4 regions of the Fusibacter sp. A1 genome follow, and region 3 is predicted to be linked to each of the others. Evidence: riboswitches for the same ligand, from Rfam matches in the RefSeq annotation. Region 3 holds a riboswitch; each other region holds the start of a gene.
What was found. A riboswitch is a leader RNA that binds a small molecule or an ion and turns the genes downstream of it on or off. The one in region 3 is predicted to bind S-adenosylmethionine.

Region 1 (7,560 bases), on a different contig from region 3:
CTAAGTATGTTGCCGGGTCCCACGGCAGGGAGCTGGTTCACGTCCCCGATCAAAATGATCCTAGTCCCCGTCTTTGCGGCGTCCAGAAGCTTTAAGAACAAAGGGGCGTCCATCATCGACACCTCGTCGATGACAATCGCATCGACCTCCAGCGGATTTTCGTAGTTCCTTTGAAAGTGCAAGAAGCTCGTATCTTCCTGATACATGTATTCAAGCAGCCGGTGGATTGTCGAAGCAGGTCTCTCGATAACCTCTTCCATTCTGCTCGCAGCCCTTCCAGTAGGTGCCGCGAGCGCATATTTTATCTCACTTGCCTCCATCCTCAGGACCAGTTCCTTAAGTATCGTGGTTTTTCCTGTTCCCGGACCACCTGTGAGTATATACATGGGTTCTATAAATGCCTGATCGACAGCAATCTGCTGTTCCATCGTCAGGTCCAGTTTGCTGAAATTGCCTTTATAGGACAGATCCTTGGGCATTCCGTGCTGAAGTCTTGCGATCTCCCTGATGATTCCTATCTCGGTCTTATGCATGTTCATCGCATAAATTCTGATTTCGGTTTCCACCTTCTCGACGTGGATATCCCCACCAACCGCAAGATCAGAAACCGCCACATCAAACAGGTCCTCAGGCACGTTTGCCATGCTCCTTAGGAGCCTTAAAAGTTCAGACCTACTGAGAAACATATGACCGTTCATCGCCTCCTGGTCAAGCAGATAGACGATGATCGATTCGATACGTTCCGCGGCATGATCGTCAAATCCAAGTTTCTTTGCGACCTCATCCACCGTCTTAAACCCGATGCGTTTGACATCCTTCAAGATATAATACGGATTCCTCTTGAGTTTTTCTATCGTGTGGGTGCCGTAAGCCTCGTAGATTTTAAAGGATTGCTTGACACTGAGTCCCAGCTGGTTCAAGAAGAACAGGATCTCCTCTGCCTCAAGGTGTGACTGAAAAGAGGCGTGGATCTTCTCGAATTTAGAGTCACCGATACCGCTGATCTCCTTGAGCCTATCGGGATTATAGCGCATGATATCGAGGGTGTCCTCTCCGAATTTCGCGACAATACGCTCGGCGGTGGATTCTCCGATACCTTCAAACAGACCTGATGCCAAGAAGTCCTTGATCTTATTGCTGCCGCTTGGGAGCAGTAGCTTGTATGCCTCTGCCTGGTACTGCTTACCGTAGAGCGCATGTTCTTTCTCAACCACATGAAACTCATATTGCATATCCATCGCAAGCTTTGTAAAAGTACCTGTGACAGTCACTTCTTCCTCGCCTGTGTCGACGACCAATATATGATAATGATTTTCTTCGTTCTGATAAATGACAGTAACGATTTCACCTGTAATGATCATAAATACTCCAATTCGGACTAGTAAATTTTGTATGCCTTAATGATAGCATATAATGCCCTTTAAATGTAGCAACGTAACTACACCTATCGCATTATGTATGATAAAATTATACTAAATACGAGAAAGGTGGTGCCTTATGTCAAAAGAATTAATCATACTAGGAACCGGAGGTCACGCTAGGGTTGTTTATGACGCAGTGATCGCCGCAGGAGATTACAGACCTATCGGTTTTATCGACCTGCAGACCGACTACACAGGCGAAGAGCTGCCTCTACCCTACTTAGGTGACTACTCCACGATCCGTAAGTACCCTGACGCACACTTTATCATCGCAATCGGCAGCAACAGGATCAGACAGGAAATCGCCGACGGATATGACATCCACTATGCAACCATCATCCACCCAAGCGCGATTTTCGGGAGCAATGTCACACTCGGAGTAGGATCCTTCGTGTCAGCAGGAGCGATCATCAACGCCAACTCCATCATCGGAAAACACGCGATCGTCAACACAGGTGCCTTGATCGAGCATGACAATATCATCGGACGTTATGCACATATCGGACCCAAAGCGACAACTGGTTCAAACGTCATCGTGGGTGAGCATTGCTTCTTAGGCATCCATGCGGCGATCCTGCCTAACTTGACGATAAGCGGATACAACACCATCGGCGCGGGAGCTGTCGTCACAAAGGATATCCATACACACGACGTTCACGTGGGCATACCCGCAAAAGCGTTGGGTAAGCATCATAAATAGGATATGTCAAATTAGATAGTATTTCTTAATTTGCGCCAATAAAAACAAAAAAACGCCCGAAGGCGTTTTTTGATTTATTATAATCCAGCTTCAGCTCTAAGGATGTCCGCTTTGTCTGTTTTTTCCCATGGAAGATCGATATCTGTTCTACCGAAGTGGCCGTAAGCCGCTGTCTGTTTGTAGATAGGTCTTCTTAGGTCAAGGTCTCTGATGATTGCAGCCGGACGAAGGTCGAAGTGTTTTGCAACAAGCTCTTCGATTCTTTCCTCAGTGATTTTGCCAGTTCCGTGTGTTTCTACAAGAACAGAAACAGGATGAGCCACACCGATAGCATATGCAAGTTCGATCTCACATTTGTCTGCAAGGCCTGCTGCAACAATGTTCTTAGCGACGTATCTTGCAGCGTATGCAGCAGAACGGTCAACTTTTGTAGGATCTTTACCAGAGAAAGCACCACCGCCGTGACGAGCGTAGCCGCCGTAAGTGTCAACGATGATTTTTCTACCTGTAAGACCTGCATCACCCTGTGGTCCGCCAATAACAAAACGGCCAGTAGGATTGATAAAGTATTTTGTTTTCTCATCTAGAAGTTCAGCCGGAACGATAGGAGCAACAACGTGCTTCTTAAGATCTGCAACGATCTGAGCGTGCTCGACTTCTGGACCGTGCTGAGTTGAGATTACGATTGTGTCGATTCTAACAGGCTTGTCACCTAGGTACTCCACAGTAACCTGTGTTTTACCGTCTGGTCTCAAGTAGTCAAGTGTATTATTCTTTCTTACATCAGTCAGTCTTTTAGCAAGTTTGTGTGCAAGAGAGATCGGTAAAGGCATAAGTTCAGGTGTTTCATTACATGCGAAACCGAACATCAAACCTTGGTCTCCGGCACCCGTGTTGGACTCAGCATCAGATTCCTCACCTGTTCTATGTTCAAGGTCGTTGTCGACACCTTGTGCGATATCAGGCGATTGACCGTCAAGAGCGACAAGAACACCGCAAGTGTGCGCGTCAAAGCCGAACTTAGCTCTGTCATATCCGATTCCAGCAATAGTTTCTCTTACTGTTTTTTGAATATCAACATAGCAGTCAGTAGTAATCTCACCACTTACAAGTACAAGACCTGTAGTAACCGATGTTTCGCAAGCAACTCTTGCGTTTGGATCTTGTGCAAAAATCGCATCAAGAATTGAGTCAGAAATTTGATCACAGATTTTATCTGGATGGCCTTCAGTCACAGACTCAGAAGTAAAAAATCTTTTTCTCATTGTAAAACCTCCTAGTGTTGTGTCCTGACGAATCAGGTAGATGTTTTTCTATCCCAATCTCGTAGCCCTTGAAGTCATCTTTGGGTGGTGAGAATGTTCAGTAAGTTAATTTTCGCATAAAAAAATGCGCTTCATAAAGATAAGGCGCAGTCGCTTCTCCTCATCTTCCAGAATTTAATCTGTAGGATTTAGCACCGTGTTAAAAACCGGTTGCCGGACGTCATCGGGCCTATCCCTCAGTCACTCTTCATAAGGTCCTTTTATGTAATACCCTAAACCATTAGGTTAACACATAAAAGTTCATTCAATTGTAAATGCAAGATAAACTATATCACTTGTCATTTAAGATTGCAAGCGTTTTTTTATATCATTTTTTCAAAAATTAATTCATCTGATGAACATCATCAAAAGCGGTATCGTACCCAAGCTTAGCAGTGTAGTGGCAAAGATAAGGAGCGAACCAAATTTGTAGTCGCTGTTAAACTGCGAAGCGAATATGGCCGTGTTGGCGGCAGCTGGCATTGCAGAAATGATCACAGGAATATATAATGTCAACCCTTTAAATCCTAAAAGTGTAAGCGCGGTATAAGTAAGCACCGGAATCACCACAAGGCGCAGCAAGGAGATCCACCATACCTGTGTATTTTGCATCGCTTCTTTAAACTTCACTTCCGTAAGGATAAATCCGATGAACATCATCGAAAGCGGAGTTGTGGTATCACCAACCATTTCCAAGATCACTTTGACAGGCTCCGGGAAGGAAAGACCAGTTAAAAACATGAAATAGCCGATTACAATCGCCACAAGTCCGGGACTCACGACCCGCTTGAGTCTAGCCCTTATCGATATCTTCTTCACCGCGTCATCCGATTTTAGAAGGTATACACCATAGCTCCAGATCAGAATGCTAAACGACAGATTGTAAAGCGCGGCGTAAAAGACTCCTTTTTCACCGAAAATCTCATAAACCACGGGGTAACCCATGTATCCGCAGTTGGAAAAGATGATGACATACTCCATCACATCCTTTGACTTGCCCGTGTTTCCCATTACTTTTGAATAAATCTTCGATATAAGGATCGAAACCCCATATACTGCAAAAGAAACTAGTATCAAAAGACCGCTATCGATCAACACATCCATCGAAAATGGAAAATCCATCGACGAGATCAAAAACGCAGGCAGTGCCACATTCAGCACAAAACTGCTTACTTCCTTGTTCATCGCACTGCTTACGATTCCAAGCTTCCTAATAGCAAAACCGATCATGATCAACATGAACAGCACAAAAATCTGACCCATCACACTCATATCCGACTCCTAATCCTGGTATGCTAAAAAATCATCAAAGTCCACAAAATCACTATCGATAAAATCATATAAAATGGATTCTTCAAAATCCCATTCCTCATACTTTTCGATGTCTCCGCCAAACCGACTTGTCAGCTTATCGTCCCATTTGAGCATGGCCTTAAGGTCGCTGCTTGCAAGCAGCAGCTGATCCGAGTCCGTAAAATAAAAGTAAGCTTCCACGTCTCCACTCAAATAGAAGGTCCGCTTGTTCACGTGATTGTTGTTGGCATGATAACAAGTATATAACCTTCCGTGGGGATACAAGGTCGTAGCCAGATACTTATGCTCCAGCACGAGCATCTGCTCGACAAGTTCAGTATCCACATCGTATAGATAGATGTATTCGGTTTTTCTCAGCATGAGCGCCGCTTCTAAGTCGCTGATTTTAAGCTGTGCCTTTATTTCAAAGTCGACCACGACACCATCATCAAGCATAATCTCGCCTTCGATGATCGTATAGGATTCCTCTAAAAGAAGGGCTGAAAAACTGTATTTTTCCCCTTCGATTTTTTCAATATGATTGCGTAGCAGCGAATAACGCTTATCCAAAAAATTATATTGATTGGTGCAGTACCTTAGATAGATCAGATCAATACCGACATATCTCATCAAAAAATAATGGATCAGCTCATGGGGACTTCTAAGATTCTCCGTGACAAGCAAGATGCCTTCCTTGAAGGTTTCACTGTCAAAGCCTGTTTTCTGCCTGTACCATGGGGATTCGCAGTAGGCCATCTCATGGTCCTCGGATTCCTTGTTGACCAAGTGTCCTGCAAGCAGCACCTGTCTGAACATCGGTTCCGACAGTTCCACAAGCGGTCCGCCGAGTCCACCGAATATCTCCAGTTTCATCTGTTTCATCTGAAACTCGCTCGGGTTTTCAAGTTTCTCAAACCGGTCGATACCATACTCTTCAAACTCGATATGGTAAAACTCCGCAATCTCCACCTCGTCCATCTCATATACAATATATCCAGCAACCACACCCATCAGTCTGGTCTTCGTCATAAAACAATGTTTAACTCTCATAACACACCTCCTTCAAGCACTTCATTGTATCAGAATATCCCCTACACTAAAAGTCCCTGGGGTGATTTTCGGTTTGAATTGAGAGAAATGATTATTTTAAAACCACACTAAGGGTTCTTTTTATGCAACTCTTCTATTAGCTAGCGGTTGATCATTCGGTGCTGGTTGCAACATTTCACTTGGACATGTATTTTTAAGGCGCTTCGCTTGAAATGCAAGGAAAAACAGGTAGGTGAGTGATTATTGCCTTGCTTTTGGAGCGGAGCGTCTTAAAGAAAATACAGGAGTGTGTGAGTTCAAGTGGGTGGTGGATAGTTGATTAAGTGAATAAAGGTTTGCAAGTAACAACCCTTAGTGTGGTTTTATAGATAGCATTTCTCATTTATCCTCTGATGTTGAGTTTAAAGAGCAGTGCATATTTTGAAAACCACACTAAGTGTTCTTTTTATGCAACTCTTCTATTAGCTAGCGGTTGATCATTCGGTGCTGGTTGCAACATTACACTTGGACATGTATTTTTAATGCGCTTCGCTTGAAATGCAAGGAAAGATTGGTAGGTGAGTGATTATTGCCTTGCTTTTGGAGCGGAGCGTCTTAAAGAAAATGCAGGAGTGTGTGAGTTCAAGTGGGTGGTGGATAGTTGATTAAGTGAATAAAGGTTTGCAAGTAACAACCCTTAGTGTGGTTTTATAGATAGCTTTTCTCATTTATCCTCTGATGTTGAGTTTAAAGAGCAGTGCATATTTTGAAAACCACACTAAGGGTTCTTTTTATGCAACTCTTTTATTAGCTAGCGGTTGATCATTCGGTGCTGGTTGCAACATTTCATTTGGACATGTATTTTTAAGGCGCTTCGCTTGAAATGCAAGGAAAAATTGGTAGGTGAGTGATTATTGCCTTGCTTTTGGAGCGGAGCGTCTTAAAGAAAATGCAGGAGTGTGTGAGTTCAAGTGGGTGGTGGATAGTTGATTAAGTGAATAAAGGTTTGCAAGTAACAACCCTTAGTGTGGTTTTATAGATGTCTCCTCCCTTCATCTAAAAAGAGCGCCCATAATAGGCGCCCTTACTCAACAACTTATTCAATAATATGGTCAACAAACGCTAGAATCGTCTTTTCGAGCTTCTCAATCAGCGTTTCGGCCTTTTCTTTTGTCTCGCCTTGTACCGAGCAGTAGAACTTGATTTTCGGCTCTGTACCGGATGGTCTTACTGCAAACCACGAACCGTCTTCAAGGTAATACTTGAGCACATCCGAGTTCGGCTGTTCAAGCTGAGTCACAGCACCAGTGTTCAGGTCTGTGGCTTCCCGTTTTTCAAAATCGTCGAACTTAACCAGGTTCAAGTCGCCAAAGTAAGCCTTCGCACCCGTCCTGAAGCCTGCCATGATCTCTGTGATCTGTTCCATACCCGCTTTACCTGCAAGGGTCTTAGAAACCATATGGTCAAGATGGTAGCCATACTTCTGATATAGTTCGTCCAGTACTTCAAGCAGGTTCTTACCCTTTGCTTCAAAGTACTTGGCCATTTCAACGACTAACATCGTCGCGACGACGGCGTCCTTGTCGCGGGCATGTGTGCCGATCAGGTAGCCGTAACTCTCTTCGAATCCTAAGATGAAGTTCTTGGTTCCATCCTCTTCGTAGCCTCTGATCTTCTCACCGATGAACTTGAATCCTGTCAGTGTCTCAACGAAATCCACCCCGAAATCCTTAGCGATTTTAGGACCCAGATCACTTGTGACCACAGTCTTTACGATAATACCGTTTTCAGGCAGGTTCTTTTTGGTGCTTAG
Region 2 (7,560 bases), on a different contig from region 3:
AAAAAAAGCACCGTTCAGTCGAACGGTGCTTTTTACTTCATCTTCTTAGGGAGTCCTCATACCAACCACTGTGCGAGAAACGCTTTGGAATCCATTTTGTCTATCACCTGTCTAAGACCTACAGGGTCATTCGTGCTCACAAGAGCGTATCCCTCCGATAGCTCGGTTGCAGGATACTCTTTTTCAAGCGTTCTCAGAATCGCCTCACTCGTTCTTACATAATAGGTACTCGTCTCAAAGGTTGACTTTTCGGTCGCTATGGTAAAGACAGGTTTGTACCCCGCTGATTTACCTTTAAGCCTGACAAGGTCCGCAAGCACCGCATTGGCCGTTGCAAGCTTTCCTGCACCGGGTCCTTTAAGTACGAGCCTGTTTAGGTTTTCATGCTCGAAGACGGTGCAGTTGTCCACCCCCTCGGTCTGACCGAAGTCGCTTGCTTTTTTTACTATCACCGGTCTTACAAGAACCGATACGCCAGTGCCGTGATGGCTGCTTGATGCGACGTATCTGATGGTGCAGCCCAGTTTTTTCACCTGTTCGAAATCCACTGGAGCTACCTGACGCAGGCTTTCTATCCAGAGTTGACCGAGGGATAGCAGCGTGCCATGTGCGAGTGCTGTCAAAATGATGATCTTTCTTGCGGCGTCATAGCCGTCTACATCGTCATCGGGGATGGCTTCTGCATAGCCGTTTTCTTGAGCTACCTTCAGGGCCTCATCAAAGGAGCCGCCTTCGTGCTCGATCTTCGATAAGATAAAATTGCCTGTTCCGTTGAGTATGCCGTGGATTCCCCTTGATTCACCATGAAGCAGATGTTCTTCAAGCGTGGATATGACAGGAATTCCACCGGCGACACATGCTTCTACCATAAGATTCACATGGTTGCTGTTTGCCAGTGCTTGAAGTTCTGGATAATGGGCGGCTATCACTGCCTTATTGGCTGTAATCACATGTTTCTTATTGATGAGTGCGCGTTTGATATAGGCATAGGCCGTGTCGATACCGCCAAGCACTTCAACCACCACATCAATTTCAGGATCGTCGACGATATGGTCCGCATTTGTGGTAAACCGCACATCGTCACGTGTGCCTGCGTACTTGTCCAGATTTCTCACAAGCGCTGTTTTCACCGATACGGCTTCCCCAACAAGCGTCAAAAGCCTATCCTCATGTTTTTTTACAATGTCCGCTACTCCGCTGCCTACTGTTCCAAAACCTAACAATCCCAACTTCATATGTTCTTCTCCTTTGACATCACCAACTTATTATATCTATGATACGCTTTTACCCCTTAAGTGTTAAGTCTTATTTTGATAAGGCCTGATTTAAATCATCGATCAGGTCATTCACATTCTCTATTCCTATCGACAGACGGATCAGCTCAGGTCTTACTCCTGCGGCGATTTGCTCATCAGCGCTCAATTGCTGATGGGTGGTAGACGCCGGATGGATGACAAGTGACTTGGCGTCACCTACATTGGCAAGATGCGAGAATAGCTTTAGCAGGTTGATCACTCTGACACCCTTGTCGTAACCGCCCTTTACTCCAAAAGTCAAAATCGCTCCAGCTCCCTTAGGAAGGTATTTTGTCGCCCTTTCATAGTCCGGGTGTGATTTTAACGACGGATGTTTTACCCATGCGACTTCAGGGTGGTTTTCAAGAAATTCTGCGATGCTTCTGGCATTTTCGACGTGCCTTTCTACTCTTAGCGATAAGGTCTCTATACCTTGAGCCAGTAAGAAGGCATTGAAGGGCGAAAGGCAAGCACCCAGATCCCTAAGAAGAGTGACTCTCAACTTAACGATATAGGCAAGGTTTGCAAATGCCTCATGGTATACAAGTCCATGGTAGCTGGGATCCGGTGTCGTAAACTCAGAAAATCTGCCACCCGTCCAGTCGAACTTTCCGCTGTCGACAACCACACCGCCGATTGAAGTTCCTGCCCCGCCGATATACTTTGTCGCAGAATGGATGACAATATCGGCACCATGTTCTATAGGTCTGAAAAGGTATGGTGTGGCAAAGGTGTTGTCCACAATGAGCGGCAGCTTGTTTTTTGCTGCGATGTCAGCGATCCTATCAAAATCAGGAATGTTGATTCCAGGGTTTCCTATTGTTTCGATGTAGATCGCCTTTGTTTTTTCGTTGATGGCAGCCTCATAGGCGTCAAAATCATCAGGACCTACAAATCTGCTTGTAATTCCAAATCGTTTTAAGGTATGGGTGAATAAAGTTGACGTACCGCCATAAAGGGTGTTGGCAGCGATGATCTCATCCCCCGCTGCCGCGATGTTCATCACAGCATACGAGATGGCAGCCATGCCTGAAGCCGTCGCAACTGCTGCGACACCGCCTTCAAGCGCGGCGATTCTTTTTTCAAAGGCGTCTGTGGTCGGATTCGTCAGACGGGTGTAGATATTCCCGAATTTTTTAAGTGCGAACAAATCCGCCGCATCCTGAGCATCGTCAAAGACATAGCTCGATGTCTGATAGATTGGAAGCGCCCTCGACTTTGTCGCAGCGTCGGGCACAAGTCCCGCGTGAATCTGTAATGTCTCAAACCTGAAATCATTCTTCATGTGTATCCTCCTGATATTCAATCGCTATCTCATTCACTACGGCAATTTATAAATCCCTGATAATTTAAAAAGATCGTCAATAAAAAAAAACTTCTTGTAGCAGGCTACAAGAAGTCATTGAACTTTCTTATACCTTATCTTCCAGGCTGTTGACCTGCTGGATTTAGCACCACAGCTATTGCTAGGTTGCCGGACGTCATAGGGCCAGTCCCTCGGTCTCTCTCGATAAGTAATGATTAATAGGATTATAAACGCCTAACTTTACAAAAGCAAGCGGTTTTGTGATAGATATTAGATATAAGAATGATATATCAGATCAACATGGTTAGAGGGCTCTGAGCCTCTGCATCGTATCCTCGTCAAGGGTTACCCATTTTAGGATTGCCGCTTTTAAAATCGCGATAGGGGTCAACAACCATCCGTTGACCGTATGACAAGTGGCTAGCCCTAAGTCAAGCTTTGAACCGGCAAGCTCCCAATTATCGTCACCTTCTGTGAACTCGATAAAAATGACCTCAAAATGGAGGTACCCCAAGTCATCTTTGATCGCATACGATCCAGACTTCATACCTTTTTGCACCGTTGTGACGCCATTTGCTTCATTGAACTGGTCAAAGGCTTCCTTATGCTGAAGCGGCATGACAAGATCAATCGTAGGTTCTTTCAAAGCCAAAGTCCCTAAATGATGGGCCGCGCTGTATTTGGGCCCCATGATGAAGCCCGACTCATAGTCACGGTAAAAGTGCAAAAGCCTTATGATGTGGTTGTCTTCAGGGCACACCCACTTTGTCTGGTATAGGAAGTCGTACTGGCCGATCTGACGTTTCAAGCCCATTCCAAGATCCATTTCAATAAGGGCGAAATCAATCTCCTCGAACTCGGCCATACCGTTTTCTTTTCTGCGGCTGTCGAGCAGGTCGGGGGTTTCCACTTCCCACAGTACTGTTTCTCCTATGAGGCTGATGTCCCACTGAGTGCCGTATAATTGAGGCCGTCTTTCAAAAAATGCGATTCGATCGGCCATATGCGCAGCGTAGCTCTTTGTGACAGGATCCTTCTTCAAACTATAGAAATCCCACGCCCCACGCATGAAATCAGGCATGCTTATCGCATGGATGATCACCATGAAAAGCGCCTCTGCAGCCTCTTCGCTCAGTTTTGCAAAGTCCGGCCACTGGTTGTCTTTGACGTAATTCATGACAAAGGCGGCGTTCTTCTCATGCAGAGCCCGTATCTCGGGATGGTAGCCTGCAAAAAGTTCACCGCGGTTCATAATATCTTGACGGAGTTCATAATCCGCTTCTTCCATCTTTATAAGTTGTTTTTCAAGTTGTTTCATCACTTAACCCCTTTTCAATTTGATAAGAAACACCTTTGCTATTATATCATAGTTTACTACCCCAAAAGTGCCCTTTCCACTCGTAGAAGCATGCGATATTCAATTTATTCAAAAAAAAAGAAGTGCACTCGCACTTCTTCAATAGTTTCTATATTTTCCAGTTGCCTTTGTCAAATACGATGATTTCCTCACCACTGGCTGTTGTTCCTGTGATGTTCAGTTCACCTGAACCTACCATGAAGTCCACATGCGAAAGCGACAGGTTGACACCCATTTCATCCAGTTTCTCTTTGGAATGTTTGTCCGCATCCTCCACAGAAAGAAGATAGGCGTTTCCAAATGCGAAGTGGCATGATGCGTTCTCATCAAAAAGCGTGTTGAAGAAGGTCACGTTCGTATTGGAAATCGGTGAGTCATGGGGAACGATCGCGATTTCACCTAGGTACATCGAACCGTCATCCGTTGCGAATAGATTGGCTAGAGCATCTTGTCCGACTTCAGCCTTATAATCGACCACTTTACCCTTTTCAAACGTGAAGGAGAAGTTCTCGATCAGCTTTCCGCCATAAACAAGCGGTTTTGTCGAAGCCAGGGTGCCATCCACCTGATATTTGTGAGGTGTGCTGAACACTTCTTCTGTCGGTATGTTAGGAAGGAACTTGTCGCCTGTTAGGCTGAGCTGACCACCGCCGATCCACTTGTGGCTCTCAGGCATTCCGACAACCAGATCGGTGCCAGGCGCCTTATAGTGGAACTTTACAAAGTTCTTGCCATTTAGAAGTTCAAGTTTATCATCCAGAAGATTCAAGTGGTTCTCCCAAGCCTTTACAGGATCTGGCTCGTGCATGCGTGTAGCTTCGAAGATCTTATCCCATAGCGCGTCGATCGCTTGAGTTTCTTCTAATTTTGGAAATACTTTTTTCGCCCAAGGAGCGTTGGCATGGGCGACAATCGTCCAGCAGGTATTTCCCTGCATCACATAATTCTTGTACTCTTCCGATGCGAGTGCAGCGGCCTTTTGAAAGAGGCCCATCTTCTTAGGTTCGATATCCATCATAAGTTCCGGATCTGCAGAAACGATCGAAATGATGGCGGCACCTTTTCTTATCATTCCAAGCAGCCCGTCAACTCTCCACTGAGGAAAATCGGAAAGCACTTCTTCAGAAGCGTTTTTAAGAAGCGCATGGGTAATGTGCTGATCGCCATATTCCACAACGACTCTCTTTGCACCTGCCTCATATGCTTTTGCAGTCACAAAACGTGCAAGTTCATAACAATTGATCGGTGCGTTGACAATGACTTCCTGATCTTTTTTGACCCCAGCACCCACACGTACTGCGAGGTCGGCATATTTCGCTAGTTTTTCTTGAAAAGACATCCTAATCCTCCTGTATAAAAATATTTTTACGGTACTTCAATGATAACGTTTTCTCCGTATTCTTTCAAGGTCGTCCACTTATTTAATTGATTTTTTTCAAGATTGGATGACCATATAAATAATAGTTTAACAATTTTAAATATTTCAACTTGCGCCCCCCCTTCGCGTAGGGTATTCTAGAACTGGAGGTGATTATTATGTGGAACAGGACTACAAAAAATTATACGGCTATCGGAGCACTTTTCGGATGTGCGTTTCCTTTGGGGGCGATCACGTTTGAACTCATCAGACTGAGTCTTCCCTTGACATTGGATTCCATAACTTCGATTCATCATGACAATCCACTGCTTTTTATGGTGGAAAGCGCGCCGATCTTCCTTGGTCTTTTTGCTTATTTCGGTGGAATCAGCAAAAGTAAGGCGAATGATCTGAACGAAGTCTTAAATCTCAAGCTGACTGATCTTGAGGACAGCACCAAGCTCGTTTCAGAGCTCGCGGACGACGCAAGCAGGCAGTATGAAGTAATGAGTACGACCGCCACAAGGCTACGGGACAATCACCACCATACAGAAATAGCACTCGACTCGCTTTGTAAGATGAGCGATACCATCGATGATCTGTCAAAGGACATCAATGGACATGTGGGTGATATCGCAAACACCGTAGAGCACCACTCCTCATTTACAAAATCAATGGTCAACAAAATAGAAGACGCATGCGGGCTTATCGCATCATCCATCCAAGTGATAGAAAAACAATTCAATACGCTGTCCCTCTTGGAACAGGAAATCAGCAAAGACCTCACACACATGGGAACGCTGGGTCAGAACGTGAATGAAATCACCACTCTTATCGCAACGATACAAACCATCGCAGACGATGTCTCCTTGCTCGCACTTAACGCATCCATCGAGGCTGCAAGGGCAGGTGATTCAGGTAGGGGGTTTGAGGTCGTCGCAAAAGAGGTCGGCAAGCTTGCAACCTTCACAAAAGCCACAGCTTATGATACGACACTTGTTGCAAATGAGCTGCTTGAGACCACCACGCAATTAGCTAGGGATTTCGATCAGATCAAAGGAAAACTGACACTCTTCACCAACTCAAAATCCGCCCTTTTAGATGTGACTAAAACTATTGATGAAACCAAGAACAATATGTTAACCTTATCAGTAGAAGCAAGTAGCAAGATCACCACTCAGCAGTCACATATCAACAACAGTCAGCTCTCCATCAAAGAACGTATGGAATACCTTGGTCAGCTGAAGGATGTTTCACATGAGCTGACTCAGTCCTTGGAACTCATTTCTAAAGACATCAAAACGCTCGGCTGACCGAATAAAGCGGTGATCGCCGATTGGAGGAACGACTATGGCTAAAATGACCTGGAAACCCGGCACGATGATCTATCCTGTACCCGCAGTGATGGTCTCCTGCGGAGACTCAGAAGACACACACAACATCATCACGATCGCTTGGACCGGAACCATCTGTACAGATCCCGCCATGGCTTACATATCGATCAGAAAATCCAGGCATTCCTATGACATCATCAAGCGCACGAAAAGCTTTGTCATCAACCTGACGACCAAAGATCTTGTCTTCGCGACAGACTACTGCGGAGTCGTATCCGGAAGGGATGTCGATAAGTTTAAGAAGATGAATCTGACAAAAGTCAAGGCGACTCATGTAAACGCCCCCATGATCGAGGAAGCTCCCATCAACATCGAATGCGAGCTGAAGGAAATCGTAGAGCTCGGTATCCACGACATGTTTATCGCCGAAGTGAAGGCGGTGCATGCCGATGAACGTTACATGGATGAGTCCGGTAAGTTCCACCTCGACCAAGCCGAGCCCATCGCCTATTCACACGGGGCCTACTACACCCTAGGAGAGAAGCTTGGCACGTTCGGCTATTCCGTAAAGAAGAAAAAAAAGAAAAAATAAGTGTAAAAAGACTCACCCGACGCCTAAGCTGTGGATGAGTCTTTTTTAGTGGTTAAGATGATGGTTTACTTTTAAAGTTCAAAAACATAACCGATCTCCCGAAGCACCTGTTCGCCGATGGTGATGTCCTTCTCTTCTTTTTTAACACCGCCCATTCTCACGTAAAACCCTCTGTGGGGATTGGCTTTTAGGGACCAGATGATCATGTTCTTCTTTCCTTGGGCCTTAAATAGCATTTCGATCCTGTTATATAGGGCGTGTCCGATACCGTTTCCCTGAAATTCGGGGAGCAGGTAGATCGCATAAAGCTCACCGTCGT
Region 3 (7,560 bases):
TTGCAACCTATACAAATGAAATCGCAAACTACCCCGGTTTTCCTGGCGAACCTAAGGGCGAGCATATTACAGACCAAATGAAACAACAGGCAAAAGACATGGGAGTGGAATTCAAGCTCACAGATGTCAAACACGTCGACCTTGAAGGCGATGAAAAGATTGTTGAAACCTTCAGAAACAAATACATCGCAAAAACAGTGATTCTTGCAACGGGTGGCAGACCTCGCGTTACTGGTGCGCTCAACGAAGAAAACTATCTGTTCGATAAGGGTATTTCATTCTGCGCGACTTGCGACGCCGCATCCAATACGGATAAACACGTCGTAGTCATCGGTAGCGGCGATGCTGCCATTGAAGAAGGAATGTTTCTGACTAAGTTTGCAAATAAAGTTACTGTATCTGTCATGCACGACGAAGGTAAAATGGACTGTAATGAGATCGCCAAAGCCCAGGCACTGGCAAATCCTAAAATGGAGTTCGTTTGGAACACGGTTGTCGACGCATTTGAAGGTGAAGGCCATTTGGAAAGGGTCATCCTTAAAAATGTGAAAACAGGTGAGCGCTTACCGATTACCTGTGACAACTGCTTTGAATTTATCGGTTACATACCAAACACGGAGTTGTTCAAAAATATGATCCAGCTTACTCCACAAGGGTACATTGTCACAAACGACAAGATGGAGACCTCTATTCCTGGTGTATTCGCCTGTGGTGATGTTAGAGACAAATGGCTTAAGCAAGTAGCTACAGCTGTTGGTGATGGAGCAATTGCAGGTTATGCCGCAGAAAAATACATCGCCGAAACGGAAGCCTTTGAGCAAATCATCGAAGCCACAGCAGACAAAGCTGGTCTAATTTACCTCTACAATGCAATCGATGCGCCATCACGTGACTTTTTGACTACCATCGAGCAGTACGAAACAACACGCAAAAACGAAGTAGCTGTCACCAGAATCGACGTTTACAAGTCAAAAGGACTTGCCGATCGATTTGGTGTAGAAAAGTTCCCTGCTGCTGTCGCTATCAAGAATAAAGAAGTACTTGTCGTATGCTATGACGAATTATGCAAAGATGGCTTCTGTACTACCATCTTTGATAACATGATTGAAAAATCTTTAGTAATACCATCTTAACAAACACTCTCAAGTAAAAGAGGCGCATTCAATTTGAATGCGCCTCTTTTAGTTAGCTGTAATTCAAGCGGATGCAGGTTCTTATCGACCGGCACATGACTAATTGAATGCAGGGACTACTCCACCACCATAGTTTTCATTGATAAACTCGACAACCTTATCCGATTGCAAGGCTTTGACAAGCTTCACATAGGTTTCATTGTTTTCTTCACCGGCTCTAACCGTGATGACATTCGCATACGGCGACTCGCTGCCTTCTAGCAGGATCGCATCACTTGTCGGTACAAAACCAGCTTCTAAGGCATAGTTCCCATTGATGATCGCGGCATCCACATCCTGAAGCACTCTTGGCAACTGAGCAGCTTCAACGGCGACAAAGTTAAACTGATGCTGATTCTCGACAATGTCTTTTTCTGTCGCTTCAAGATTAGTGGAATCCGCTAACTTAATGAGACCTGACTGTTCTAAAAGGATCAGTGCTCTTCCGCCGTTCACAGCATCCGCAGGGATGGCGATCGTGCTGCCCTCTTTTAACTCAGCGATAGATTTCACTTTATCAGAATAGAGACCAAGCGGCTCGACATGAACAGAAGCGATCGCAGCAAGTTCAAGACCATGCTCTGCTGCAAAATTATTTTGATAAGGCACATGCTGGAAGAAGTTCGCATCCAAATCCCCCTGCGCAAGCGCTAAGTTTGGCTGAACATAATCCGTAAACTCGATAATATCCAGTTCAATTCCTTCAGTTGCCAGATCTTCCTTCACAAGTTCAAGTAGCTCCGCATGAGGTACTGGTGATGCGCCTACTTTTAAGATGATTTTCTCGCTAGATGTACCTTGGCACCCTACAAGTAAAGCTAGTACCAATCCTAATGTAACTACAAGTTTTAATGTTTTCATAAAATCCTCCGTCTTCCCTAAAGTTCTTACACTCATCGATGTTTTATAATATTGTTTGCTAACGTGTTACCACTAAACTGAACGACCTGAACAAGTACTACAATTACGATAACGGCACTGATAAGTACATTCATTTCATACCTATGTAATCCATATCGTATCGCCAGATCGCCAAGTCCTCCTCCACCAATGGCACCAGCCATTGCGGAATAACCGATCTGACCGACAATGGTAAGTGTCAAGCCGGATACGATCGCAGGCAACGCTTCTGGTAACATCACCTTCACAATAATCTGTGATTTAGATGCCCCCATCGCCCGTACCGCTTCAATAACTCCTTTATCAACCTCCTTCAATGCACTTTCGATAACTCTTCCTACAAATGGGGCCGCTCCAATTGCAAGCGGTACGATCGTAGCAGTAGTACCTATTGTCTTTCCCACCATCATTCTGGTAAGCGGGAAAAGTAAAATCATTAATATAATAAAAGGGATTGAACGTGTCATATTGACCACACTCCCCAATATTGACTGGATCACCCTATTTGGCATCAGACCGTCCTCGCCGCTGACTGCCAGTAAAATTCCAATCGGAAAACCAAGCAGAGACGCAAATACCGATGACACAACCACCATATAGAGGGTTTGCAGTGTAGGTTCGATTAAATCTAAAAACATAACTAACTCCTAACTCGCCTTGATTTTGAAGAAATCATCTGTAATGATCTTCAAGCGCTCATTTTCTTTAGTGCCCTTATTTAAGGACTCAATATGGTTGATAGATCCGTTTTCCATAAATGCGACCTTATCACATATCGATTCAATCACTTCCATCTGATGTGTGATCAGCATGATTGTCAGTCCAAACTGATCTCTCAGCTCTTTAAGCAGCGCTAAGATCTCAAGTGTTGTTTTAGGGTCGAGCGCGCTGGTCGCCTCATCGCAAAGCAGAACTTTGGGTTGATTGACAAGTGCCCGGGCAATCGCCACCCTTTGCTTTTGCCCACCACTTAACTGACTGATGCGAGCCTGAACCTTATCGCCAAGTCCGACTCTTTCTAATAGTTCAATTGCTTTTCGCTTTGCAGCATCCCTTTTCATTCCGTCGATTTCAAGGGGAAACATCACATTCTCCAGAACATCTCTTGAAGACAAAAGGTTAAAGTGCTGAAAGATCATCCCGATCTCTTTACGCTTGCCATTCAGCTGCGATTCTGTTAATTCATTGATGATGACATCATCTACACCAATCGATCCCGAATCCGAACCTTCAAGACCGTTGATCAATCTTATAAGCGTCGACTTGCCTGCTCCACTTAGTCCGATAATGCCGAATATTTCACCCTTTTCAATCGTCAGTGTGACATCCTTTACAGCCTGCACCTTCTGATGGATCGTTCTATACTCTTTTGAAACCCTGTTTACGGTAATCATGATGCCTCCTATTGACATATATGTGATATATTAACACTAGACCAGTATAAAAAGAACGCTTATGAGCGTTTATTTTTAATGATCAACCATTTTGATATTAAAAAAGCTACTCCAAAGAGTAGCTTATAAAATAATCTCATCTCTCGGATTCTCCGCAGGATTTAGCACCTTAATCGAAATTAGGTTGCTGGGTTTCATCGGGCCTGTCCCTCCACCACTCTTGATAAGTGATCTATTCAATTGTCTAACGAAAATTACTATCAACTAACTTAGATACATTCTAAAGGCTATCTTATCATCTGTCAACCCTCAATTTAAAAAGATAAAACAACCACAATAGAGAATGGTCGATTACTCAAGCGGCTTCAGATTTTCTTTACCAGTCATGTCTTTGATCATGTTTACAAGTAAATTGATCTCTTCTTGAATATCGTCTAAGCTGACCACTTCGCTAGGGGAGTGCATATAGCGCAGGGGTAGAGAGATAAGGGCAACAGGTACACCCTTGCCGGTAAAACGCATTCTGTCCGCATCGGTTCCTGTGCGATTTGGCGTCAATTCAAATTGCAGTTTGTGTTCATATTTTTTCGCAGTCGCCTTGATCATGTCGTTGATCTTAAAATTGATTTGTGACCCATATGAAATAACAGGACCGCCGCCAAGTTTGACATCGCCATCCTTTTTAAGGTTGGCACCTGGTCCATCTGTTGCAAAGGTCACATCACAAGCAATCGCCATATCGGGTTGAATCTGTGCAGTAGCAAAATGTGCACCACCTGCTGTGGTTTCTTCATTGACGGTACTTACACCGTACACTCCCACGTTCAAATCTTCTTTCGAAAGCGCTTTGATCACTTCGCCAACGATAAAGGCACCAGACCGGTTGTCTAGGGCACGGGCAGACATCGTATTATTCAGCAGATAGTCATAATCCATATCGTAAATGACATAGTCGCCTACACTTACAAGTTCTTTGATAGCGTCTTTTGAAGACGCTCCACAATCGATCGTCAGATCCTCGACTTTGATCTCTCCCTTTTCGCCTCCTTTATGCTCAGCATTGACAGAAACCACACCCTTAACGACTTCTTTTCCATAGATCCTAACACGGCTGCCTAGGGCAAGTTTCGGGTTGATGCCACCTGCACGGTTGACATAGACAAAGCCCTTATCGTCGATGTATTGAACCATAAACGCAATCTCATCACAGTGCCCTGCCAATAAGACCTTGAAGGCCGCCTCCGGATTCAAAATAGCGATCGCGTTTCCTGAGAAGTCTGTCTCCATTTTATGGGCATAAGGTTTAAGTTCATTCATCCAAAGCTTCTGTATAGCCACCTCGTCCCCAGATGGCGACGGGCATTTGATCAGTGTTTCTAAAAATTTCTTATTCATAATATCCCCCTTGTCCTTTAGTCTACAAGACTAATTTTACATTACGCCTTCATGAAAGCAAAGTCATTACTTCCTAAAGTTCAAATGAAACTCACTGCCTATCCTGCAAGGCTTGCAATAGATGTATCCCCCCTGCTTTCGCATGATTTCTTGCGCAAGATACAGTCCAAGTCCGATTCCCTCCTGATCATCTGCAGTATCTGACCGGTAGAATCGCTTGAATACATGGTTGACCTCTTCTGATGAGACACCTATGCCTTCGTCTTTTACAAGTACGGTGTGAAACATTTCGTTTTCCGTCACTTTCAAGCAAATTTTAGTCTGGCGTTGACTGTATTTCACAGCATTGTCCACCACATTAAAAATCGCTTCCGTACTCCATTTCTTATCATGTCTTATCAGGATATCCTCAGGCTTATAATCAATCATGATGTCCTTGTTACTCGCTTTTAGGTGAACCTGACTAATCACGTCTAAGAGAGTCAGGTTGATGTTCTCATTTTTCACAGTCACATCGATACATCCCGACTCGATTCTAGAAAGCTTCATCAGGGATTCGACAAGCCACTCCAGTTTTTCAGTCTGCCTGATGATTTTTTCTAAAAACGCATCTTCATTCGTTTCTAAAAAAAGACTCTGATACATCTTCATATTGGTCAGTGGCGTTTTAAGCTGGTGGGATATGTCTCCGATAAGCGCCTGTAGACGTGTTCTTTCGTCCGTTTCCTTACGCTGCATGACCCTTATTTGGTCACTGAACTTCAGCATTTGATGTTGCAGCTTCGACACTAGGTCATCTGATGCCACCGCACCCGATTCGATTTCCTTGCCATCGATCAGGCTTTGCACTTGATCACTCAAGGATACCATCTCGCTCTGAAGCGCTCCCTTGATCCAATGTGTCTTATAGCCCTGTAGTAGCAAAAGCGCCACAATAAGGACACTTAAAGGGTACTTCAGCGGCGTTGCGAGTAAAAACAAAATCACGAGAACAATAAAAACCGTTAAGGCGATGCAAACGTCAATAATTTTCATTTGATTCGCTCCATTTATATCCGATGCCAAAGATCGTTTGAATCCATCTACCGTCAGGGTCCATCTTCTTACGAAGTCGGTTGACCGTCACACTCACCGTCCCCTCATTGACAAACTCTCCGTCCACATCCCATATGCCTTCCAGCAGCATGCCTTTGGTTACAACCTTGCCACGCGCCGCAATCAGATAGCTTAAGATCTGGTGCTCCCGCTTTGTAAGTTTTACAGGTGCACTGTCAATTTCAAGTTGACACCTATCCTTATCATAGCTTAGTCCTTTAATCGCATAAGTGCTCGTCCGGGTGTTTCTCCTTATGATCACATTCACCCTCTCCTTTAATACAGGCAGTGAGAAGGGTTTGGTGATATAATCCTCACATCCTAGACTAAATCCATTTAACATGTCCTCTTCCAAGTTCTTTGCCGTTAAGAACAGAATCGGGCACTTGAAACATTTTGAAAGTGTGAATCCGTCTGTTCCAGGCAGATTGACATCGAGTATCGCAAGATCGTAGTTGAAGTCGTTGATGACCTCTTTTCCAAAACTCTGAACGACAAAATGCCCTTCTTTCGAAAGGGCATAGGTCAGGCCGTCGTTTATATCCAAATCATCTTCAACAATTAAGATTTTAGCCATAAGAACTCCTATTCTACAACGTTAAGTCTTTGCATGAGACTGTCACTGTTAAACACTTTAAAGCTGAATCTAGGTACAGATGCGACAATCACATAATAGATGACGCATAAACCGACAAGAGGCAGCCCCTGCCTGAACATGACCTTGCCGACCACCATCATGCCTAGCGGTATCGATAGGACGGTTGTCACACCCACAGCAAGTAGCAGCACATAAAGCCCTTCAAAGTACAGCATACCTTTTAGCTGACTGCTGGTCATGCCTACGGACTGCATCACAGCGAACTCGCGTTTTCTAACCAGTATGCCCGTACTTGTCATATTGATGAAATTCATGATTCCAATCAGTGCCAAAATGCCGCTTAAGCTGTAGCCGACCATTCTTATCATCGTAAGGAATCCCTTGATTTCTTCAATGTAGTCAAACCTTGATTTTATCACGATATACGGGTACATTTTTAAAAGTGCCTCTTTGGAAGATTCCATATCCCCTTCTACCATGACAGTCATCGCAGGTACAGTATCGTCCGAATGGATAAACCCTTGTAGCGTGCCCGAGGTATAACTTTGATCGTACAGGTATAAGGGCAGTTCGTCTACCACTGCAACGATTTCGTATTCTTTTCCTTCTATTTGAAGGCTATCACCCAACTTAACCGGCACCTCTTTCCTACCTTCATCATCAAAAAACAAGCTGTCTATTACAATCTGATCAGGTTCAAGCGAGGTTCCGATTTCTCCTTTTATCACATAATCAGTCAATTTTTCTAGAACAAACGTATCCGCATGGTAGACTTCTATATCAAGTGTTTGGTCCGCAAGTCTGACGATATGCTCCTCTACTGAAAAGGCATGCGTTACGACTCCCAGTTCATCAATATCATCTAGTAACGAATCAGAAAGTGTTCTTCCATCATTATTGTAAGTAAAATACTGGGCATTACCAATAAGGTAATCCGAACCGATAATGCGGTCTAAATGCTCCTTGGGGTCCACACTGGCCACTAGCATGAGTGCGCCATTCAGCA
Region 4 (7,560 bases), 150 kb from region 3:
TTCTGCAACCGCTTTAGCATCCTCTTCGTTTATACCCTGATTCTTTACGACCACGTCCCCGCTCAGCGGACCGCTTAGGAGCGAAACTGTCAATTGAAGGACCACAGCCCATTTCATAAAATACATCATCTATTCTCTACCTTCCCTAATTTTCTTCCCTTGGGGCATACCGAAAAACAGAGGCCGCAAACCACACCTCGTCCTATGTGCTGATATGCCCTGTGCATGTGTTTTGAACAAGCTCTTACATCAATCATTTCGTTTCTTTCAATACCTTCATGCCAATTCACACCGTAAATGGCCATGGCAGGACAGATTGCGGCGCATAAGTCGCAGCCCCCGCACGACTCCTCTTCAACCTTTGGATATTGATCTGGCTGGTAGGTGGTCAGCACCGTACCCAGGCGTACCCTTGGTCCGTGGGTCGGCGTGATAAAGCAAGCGCTTTTGCCAATACTTCCTAAACCGGCTAGCCTTGCCGCAGTCCTATGCTGAAATCGCCCTTCGTAATGATGTTCTTTTCCAGGCAGCGACTGGGATGCGGCGATGGGATAGGCCCGATGGCCGTTCTTTTCAAGTGCAAGACCGATTTCCAGATTGATTTGATCGATCATACGGTTTACCGTCCGATACAAATGGAAATACGGTACCGTCGGAGCATCGACCACCTCATCGATCACCGCTGTCAACATAGGAACATAAAAGCTTACTGCTGTCTTATAGTGGTTCAAGTCTTCCGGGAGCGCGCCCTTTAGGTCTGCAAATCCCCAATGATCTATCTGATGTCTCTTAAATACGTTTTCAAGTATCGAATACATAAGCACCTCCAACGGTTCTATCACCATTATAGCGGAGATTGCGCGGATGTTAAAGCGCCACTGGCTATTTGGTGCCGAAATAACTTTGCCCCACAATATCTTGTGTATCTTCTTCAAAATTTCATGTAATTTTAATCTTTATTCGTTTCAAGTTCACTTGTTTTCTGATATACTATTTTTAGTTTGAACTTAACCTTTAAGTGTCCATGATAAAGTGGTGAAAATATGTTTAATCAAGATTCTAGAGTAGAAGTAAAAGAAAAGTTAATCCTGCTATATAGCTACCATGCGGTGGGCGTTCCGGTAACAGGCGAACAAATCAACGATATCCTGTTGTCGCTGAACCTCATCGAATATTTCCCTCTACAGCAGCACACGCTCGACCTAGTCGAAAACGGCATGCTGGAGGAGCACGATGTAGACGATGAGCACCTTTATATGATCACAGATCAGGGAATAAACACCTTGAATTTCTTTAAAGACCGAATCAGCGCTGCGATCACCGGTAAGATAGACGATGTGATGGTCGGCGTGAAAAAGGATATGAAAAAGTCGCGTCTGATCAAGGCCGAACACCAAAAGATAGATGAAGGAAACTACATGGTCGATCTATCAATCAAAGAAGGTCCTTATAATCTTGTGAAACTGACACTCAGCGTTCCAAGCAATAAAACCGCTAAAGAGATGTGCCAGCAGTGGAAAGACGACGCTGTCGGCATGTACGCAAAGATCATCGAACTCTTCGACAGCGGAGAATAATACACACAAGCAAAAACCGTTTGAAGAAATCTTCAAACGGTTTTTTTATAGGTTGCTCACCTTGAACTTCGCACAAATTCGATATTGCCGCAGATCTGATCGGCGGTTTTGAAGCTGTTCATCGTATAAAGATGCACTCCTCTGACCCCCCAAGAGATCAGGTCGATGATCTGTTCTGAAGCGTAGGCGATACCCGCTTCTCTGAGGGCTTCTGGATTATGCTCGAATTTTTCGATGATGCGCACAAACTTCTTCGGTAGTGTCGCTCCCGAAAACTTGCATATCTTTAGTATCTGTTTCGCATTAAGTACAGGCATCACACCAGCGATGACTGGGGTATGTATACCAGCAAGGGTCAGCCTGTCCATGAAGTCGTAAAAAATCTCATTGTCAAAAAACATCTGCGTCAGCAGGTAATCAAGCCCGCTGTCACATTTCATCTTGAGGTTCAAGATGTCCTCTGTCCGGTTTCTCGCCTCGATATGTCCTTCAGGATAACATGCGCCGCCGATGGAAAACACGTCAGGCTGGGTCTCCTTGATAAACCTGATCAGGTCCGAGGCGTATCTGAAGTCGCCGGGGACATCAGTTTCACCCTTGTCGCCCCGCAGGGCCAAGATGTTCTCGATGCCGAAATACCTCATCGAATGGAGAGTTTGGGCAGCTTCAGCTTTGGTCATGTTCACACAGGTCAGGTGCGTCACCGCATTCATGTTCTGAATGTCCTTAATGTTCTTCGCGATCGAAAAGGTGTTGTTTTTCGTCCCTCCCAGCGCGCCGTAGGTCACACTGATAAAATCGGGATCCAAAGAATGTAGCTTGTTCGTTGTCGATAGGAGCTTTGGCAGTTTTGTATCGTCGTTTGGCGGAAATACCTCAAACGAGAACGAAAACGGCTTTTCCTCCAGTATTTTGCTAATCTTCATTCCTACCCCTTTTCTATCGCCTGGACATCGCAGGCCTCTATACAATTATAACAACTGATACATCTGGATTTATCAAAAATCAGTCCACTGTCCTCACCTATTTTGAGTGCTCTAGTGAAACATGCCCCCGCACATGCCCCGCACTGGTGGCACCTAAGCCGGTCAATTACGATCTGTGTCTGGATGATCTCCACCTGCACCCCTTCAAGTTCAAGAAACTCGATCGCCTGATTCACCGCTTTTGAAGCCCCTTCGATCTCAAGAATCAGATGCCCCATGAACTGCTCATCCACGATCGCGCGGTAAATGTTAAAGACGATGTCGTATCGTTTTGTCATTTCATAGATCAAAGGTTTTTGCACCGTCTTACTGTCATACGTTATTTCAATCTTGCACATCATACGCTCTCACCCAGCCCTCAATTAGTCCCAATTAATAAAAAAACTACTCCAAGATAAATTAGAGTAGTCGATCTAGCTTATCTGTCGGTTTCACCGCAGGATTTAGCACCTTGGCATCGCCAGGTTGCCGGACTTCATAGGGCCTGTCCCTCAGTCGCTCTTGATAAGTACTATTAAATTAAACCTATTATAACAGAGGCTCAGACCGTGTCAATCCATATACGGTTGGTATGTCAGAGGTATTTCAACGAAGCGTTTTCACTGGTAATGGTTAGCCTATTGAGGGTATAATGATGAAGAGGTGAAAAACATGAAAAAACACATTTTTGCACTAACGATAGTCATTCTTTTACTTGTTACAAGCATTGCTTTTGCCATGTTCGACGATGCGAGCAAACATTGGGCGGCAGATGACATCAACGCGCTTGTCCAGTCCGGAGCCGTCAACGGCTATAGCGACGGAACGTTCAGGCCAGACAACACGATCACACGCGGCGAGTTCACAAAGATCCTTGTCGTACTCAAAGCCGATGCCGTCACCGCGGCCACAGGTCATTGGGCCCAGCGGTATGTAAACACTGCGGTGGATAAGGGCTACTTGCCCTACAAGCATTTTGACGATTTGGACAAACCCATCAGCCGACAGGAAATGGCTTACATGATCGCAAAAGCCGCTGACAATCCTACACCATATCCTTACGCCTTTTCATTATCTTTAAAGGATTTCACATCGATGGATTCCTTTTATCTGGAGACCAGCTACACCGCCTACGGGTCGGGAATCATCGGAGGCTATAAGGACAACACCTTCAGACCGACGGCCTTTGCCACAAGGGCCGAAGCCGCCACCATGCTGATGAGAATGCACCGGGAAGGAAATAGACAGCCCAGAACCGTCAGCTTCAATCAGCAGACCCTTTCCTATTATGACGGCACAGACGGCAAACCTGCGCTGATCGCCGTAAGCGGTAAAGTTTATGATGTCAGCGCTATCGGTTCATGGAAGGATGGAGTCCATCGGGATGGTATCAAAGCAGGCAAGGACTTAACGGACTTCATGCAAGGCTCACCCCATAGCCCTGCGATCGTCGACGAGCTTGAACTGGTCGGCGTGTTCACCAAATAAAGCCATTCACGCAAAAAAGGCCAAAGCATATGCTTTGGCCTTTTTATGATTTAGCGGATGATTACAAGTCTCTCACAAGCCACTTGGTTTCGCTGATCAGACGATCGACGAATTCAGGAGACAGGTCAGGATTAATGGTCTCGTCACTCAATATCGCGATATTCGACATCGTCATCGCACGCTTGATGGTCGTGACAATGTCGGTATCCGACATGTAACCATAACCTAAGCCCGCGACAAAGGAATCCCCCGCACCGGTGACATTGCACACTGAAACATTTTCAGCGGTGATCTTCAAGTGTCTTACTCCATCTGTAAAGTAGATGCCTTCAGAGTCCAAGCTGATAAATACGTTCTTAACCCCCTGATCAAGGAAAAAATCTCCCGCCCTTCTCAGATCGTCATCCGACTCGATTTCAAACCCGACAAGCACTTCCGCTTCATATCTATTGGGCTTGATCGTATGAAACTTACCTAAAAGATGTTTGATGGAGATCGCCTTTTCAGCGGATACCGGATCCAAGATGAACTTTGTAGACCCGCTGAAGGTATCCAGCATGTACTCAAGATTTTGAGGACTGTCCGCATCGACAAACACATAGTCGGCACCCCTTATGATTTGCGCCTTCTCATCAATGAATGAGGTATTCAGTTCAGCGATGGCGCTCATGTCCGCAATGGCCGACACCATTTCGCCTTTTTCGTTCAGAATCGCCAGATAGGTCGGCGTTCCTCCGTTCTTAAGTACCAAGGTCTCTGACATGTCATAGCCGATCAGCTCTGAATGTTCAATCATACTCCTACCTTTTTCGTCATTTCCGACAACCGATATGAAACGGGTGTCCACTTGAACTCTTGCGAGGTTTTCTGCGATATTCCTGCATACGCCTCCAAATGACATCTTCACCCTACCAGGTGTAGAGTTATACGGTCTGTACTTATTTGAACTAAAACCAAAAATATCAACTACAGAAGCTCCGAACACCACGACATAGCCTTTACTCATTCCACATTCCCACTTTCCTATTCTTATTCGCTTTGTGATTGTATCACAAATACGTGGATTTTGAAATAATGGAGCGCAGATTTAGTGCCACCCTTTGATTTTCGCAAAAAATAAAAGCCCTACACATGATGTGTAGGGCTTAAGCTTTAGAAATTAGTCAACTACGTTGATGTTCTCAGCTTGAGGACCTTTAGGGCCGTTTACTACGTCAAAAGTTACTTTTTCGCCTTCTTCAAGAGTTTTGTAACCATCTTTTTTGATTTGTGAGTAGTGAGCGAAAACGTCATTACCATCTTCAGAAGTGATGAAACCAAAACCTTTTTCTGCGTTGAACCATTTTACTGTACCGTTCATAATGAGTACCTCCAAATTTTTATTGCCTTATTCACTATTAAGCTGTATTGTAATTCACAATAAAAATTTGAAGCATTGGTGCAATCAAATCCCTGTGGTAATACTGATACTTAATACTGCAAGGTTAACTCTATGATACATCTTTTTAAAATAAAATGCTAGCCTTTTTTCAAAAAAAAACTCACAAAAGATTAGAAAGCCTCACTTGTTAGAACTTTTCTGACTTCGCCGATATAGTATAAACTTCCAAAGCAGTAGATGTTCACCTCTTTGTTTTTATAACTTTTAATGACTTCCACAGCATCGCTTACCCGATCGAGTTCGACGATTTCTCCGCCAAAACCTGCTTTTTCGATCTCGGATTTCAGCTCAGAAGTCTTCATCGCTCTTGGATTATCGGGTTCGACTAAATAGATTTTTTCGAATTTACCGATTATTTCGCCGACCACATCGGATACCGCCTTATCCGCCATCATACCGAATATCGCGATTCGCGAACCCTCAGGCTGATAAGTCTCTATGGCCTTGACCAAACTTTGAACACCGTGCAAATTATGCGCAGCGTCGATAATCACCACTGGATTGTCAGAGACCTGTTCGACCCTACCCATCCATCTTGTCTTATCAAAGCCATCAAGTATGTTTTTAACATCTATCTGTATTTGCTTGCCCTCATTCAGGATACTTAAGGTGTCAAATGCCGTACATGCGTTTTGAATCTGATGTTCCCCCAAAAGCCTGATCTTGAAATCCACGTCCTTATAGGTGAAGGTCGTCGCACTTCGTGACAATTGTGTGTTTTTCACAGTGCGGTAGTCCGAGTAATGATATGGCGCACCGACTGCATCCGCTTTAGCGATAATCACTTCGAGCGCATCCTCTTCTTGAACCGTAGTCACCACAGGACAGCCTTCTTTGATGATACCGGCTTTTTCGTAAGCGATCTTATCGATCGTATCACCTAAGTACTGAACATGGTCCAGCGCAAGAGGGACGATGACAGAGGCAAGCGGCGATTTTATCACATTGGTGGAATCCAGTCTGCCGCCTAGGCCGACTTCAAGCACCACAATATCCACTTGCTGGGCATGAAAGTAATCAAATCCCACCGAGGTGACGATTTCGAATTCTGTAGGGTGGTCGCAGCCTTTTTCAAGCATGGCATCCACGCTTTTTTTCACAATGCCTGTATGACGGGCGAGGTCCTCGTCGCCTATCGGCATGCAGTTGATCTGGATGCGCTCGTTGAACCTTTCAAGATAGGGTGAAAAATAAGTGCCTACCTTGTAACCCGCTTCCATGAGTGCGTAAGCGATGAAGCTCGCGGTCGACCCTTTGCCGTTGGTCCCCGCGATATGAATAAAACGGAGCTCATCTTGAGGGTTGTCGATTCCCTCAAGAAGTAAGCGGATGTTTTCAAGTCCGTATTTGCTCCCGAACTTATAGGTGTCATGTATATAGTGTATGGCTTGCTCGTAGTTCATGGATTACCCTAACTTTCCAGCGACTTTTTCAAGAGACTCATTGACAGCTCTAAGCATATCCTCAAATTGACCTTGCTTTTCACGTTCTTTAGCAACAAGCTCTTCAGGAGCTTTGGCTAAGAATCCTTGGTTTGAAAGCTTCTTCACAATTCTATCGATCTCCGATTGAAGTTTTGCCTGTTCCTTTAGAAGTCGTTCATTTTCTTTTGTATAATCAATCAAGTCGTCCGCAGGCATGAAGAGTTCAGCCTGATGCGAAACTGCAGAAATCGTATCTTCCGGAAGCTCCGAGTTGTCGGCGATGACGATGATGTCGCTAACTGACGCAAGTCCAGAGAAGTACGCGCTTTGAGATGCGAAAATTTCTGATTTAGTCGCAGTTTTTACAAAAAGTCGTGATTTCTTTGAAGGAGGAATATTAAGCTGAGCTCTAGCGTTTCTGATGCTTTTGATGGCATCCATGATAATTGCCATATCTTCAATCGCATCTTCATCGATCAAGGACCCATCCGCCACATACCACTTGGATGTGATTAGAAGCTCCTCAGAGATATTCGACCAGATTTCTTCTGTGATAAAAGGCATGAAGGGATGAAGCATTACAAGAATCCTTTTAAGCACATAGATCAGCACACGTTCTACTGTCTCTTTGGCTTTTTTATCTTCTCCGTAGAGTCTCGGTTTCG

Region 1: another riboswitch for S-adenosylmethionine. It lies ahead of metK (methionine adenosyltransferase); the one in region 3 lies ahead of DWB64_RS02895 (methionine ABC transporter ATP-binding protein).
Region 2: another riboswitch for S-adenosylmethionine. It lies ahead of DWB64_RS00020 (O-acetylhomoserine aminocarboxypropyltransferase/cysteine synthase family protein); the one in region 3 lies ahead of DWB64_RS02895 (methionine ABC transporter ATP-binding protein).
Region 4: another riboswitch for S-adenosylmethionine. It lies ahead of DWB64_RS03610 (NIL domain-containing protein); the one in region 3 lies ahead of DWB64_RS02895 (methionine ABC transporter ATP-binding protein).

The regions. Positions count from the first base shown of each region.
Region 1 covers NZ_QQWI01000004.1:326,108-333,667, forward strand. The annotation lists gene DWB64_RS07325 (ATP-dependent RecD-like DNA helicase) at 1-1,361, opposite strand, end outside; gene DWB64_RS07330 (acetyltransferase) at 1,498-2,121, shown strand; gene metK (methionine adenosyltransferase) at 2,199-3,386, opposite strand; SAM riboswitch class I at 3,544-3,642, opposite strand; gene DWB64_RS07340 (AEC family transporter) at 3,774-4,697, opposite strand; gene DWB64_RS07345 (hypothetical protein) at 4,707-5,768, opposite strand; gene DWB64_RS07350 (phospho-sugar mutase) at 6,844-7,560, opposite strand, start outside.
Region 2 covers NZ_QQWI01000001.1:638-8,197, forward strand. The annotation lists gene DWB64_RS00015 (homoserine dehydrogenase) at 57-1,235, opposite strand; gene DWB64_RS00020 (O-acetylhomoserine aminocarboxypropyltransferase/cysteine synthase family protein) at 1,306-2,580, opposite strand; SAM riboswitch class I at 2,712-2,812, opposite strand; gene DWB64_RS00025 (hypothetical protein) at 2,906-3,919, opposite strand; gene DWB64_RS00030 (aminopeptidase) at 4,068-5,297, opposite strand; gene DWB64_RS00035 (methyl-accepting chemotaxis protein) at 5,495-6,628, shown strand; gene DWB64_RS00040 (flavin reductase family protein) at 6,666-7,241, shown strand; gene DWB64_RS00045 (GNAT family N-acetyltransferase) at 7,313-7,560, opposite strand, start outside.
Region 3 covers NZ_QQWI01000002.1:183,754-191,313, reverse strand. The annotation lists gene DWB64_RS02910 (FAD-dependent oxidoreductase) at 1-1,133, shown strand, start outside; gene DWB64_RS02905 (MetQ/NlpA family ABC transporter substrate-binding protein) at 1,233-2,033, opposite strand; gene DWB64_RS02900 (methionine ABC transporter permease) at 2,066-2,710, opposite strand; gene DWB64_RS02895 (methionine ABC transporter ATP-binding protein) at 2,720-3,466, opposite strand; SAM riboswitch class I at 3,600-3,696, opposite strand; gene DWB64_RS02890 (M20/M25/M40 family metallo-hydrolase) at 3,818-4,861, opposite strand; gene DWB64_RS02885 (sensor histidine kinase KdpD) at 4,928-5,896, opposite strand; gene DWB64_RS02880 (response regulator transcription factor) at 5,883-6,533, opposite strand; gene DWB64_RS02875 (ABC transporter permease) at 6,542-7,560, opposite strand, start outside.
Region 4 covers NZ_QQWI01000002.1:336,174-343,733, reverse strand. The annotation lists gene DWB64_RS03630 (polysaccharide deacetylase family protein) at 1-129, opposite strand, end outside; gene DWB64_RS03625 (4Fe-4S double cluster binding domain-containing protein) at 126-818, opposite strand; gene DWB64_RS03620 (DUF4364 family protein) at 1,044-1,577, shown strand; gene metF (methylenetetrahydrofolate reductase [NAD(P)H]) at 1,634-2,503, opposite strand; gene DWB64_RS03610 (NIL domain-containing protein) at 2,506-2,904, opposite strand; SAM riboswitch class I at 2,979-3,074, opposite strand; gene DWB64_RS03605 (S-layer homology domain-containing protein) at 3,215-4,030, shown strand; gene DWB64_RS03600 (carbohydrate kinase family protein) at 4,092-5,036, opposite strand; gene DWB64_RS03595 (cold shock domain-containing protein) at 5,190-5,390, opposite strand; gene DWB64_RS03590 (folylpolyglutamate synthase/dihydrofolate synthase family protein) at 5,582-6,874, opposite strand; gene DWB64_RS03585 (valine--tRNA ligase) at 6,878-7,560, opposite strand, start outside.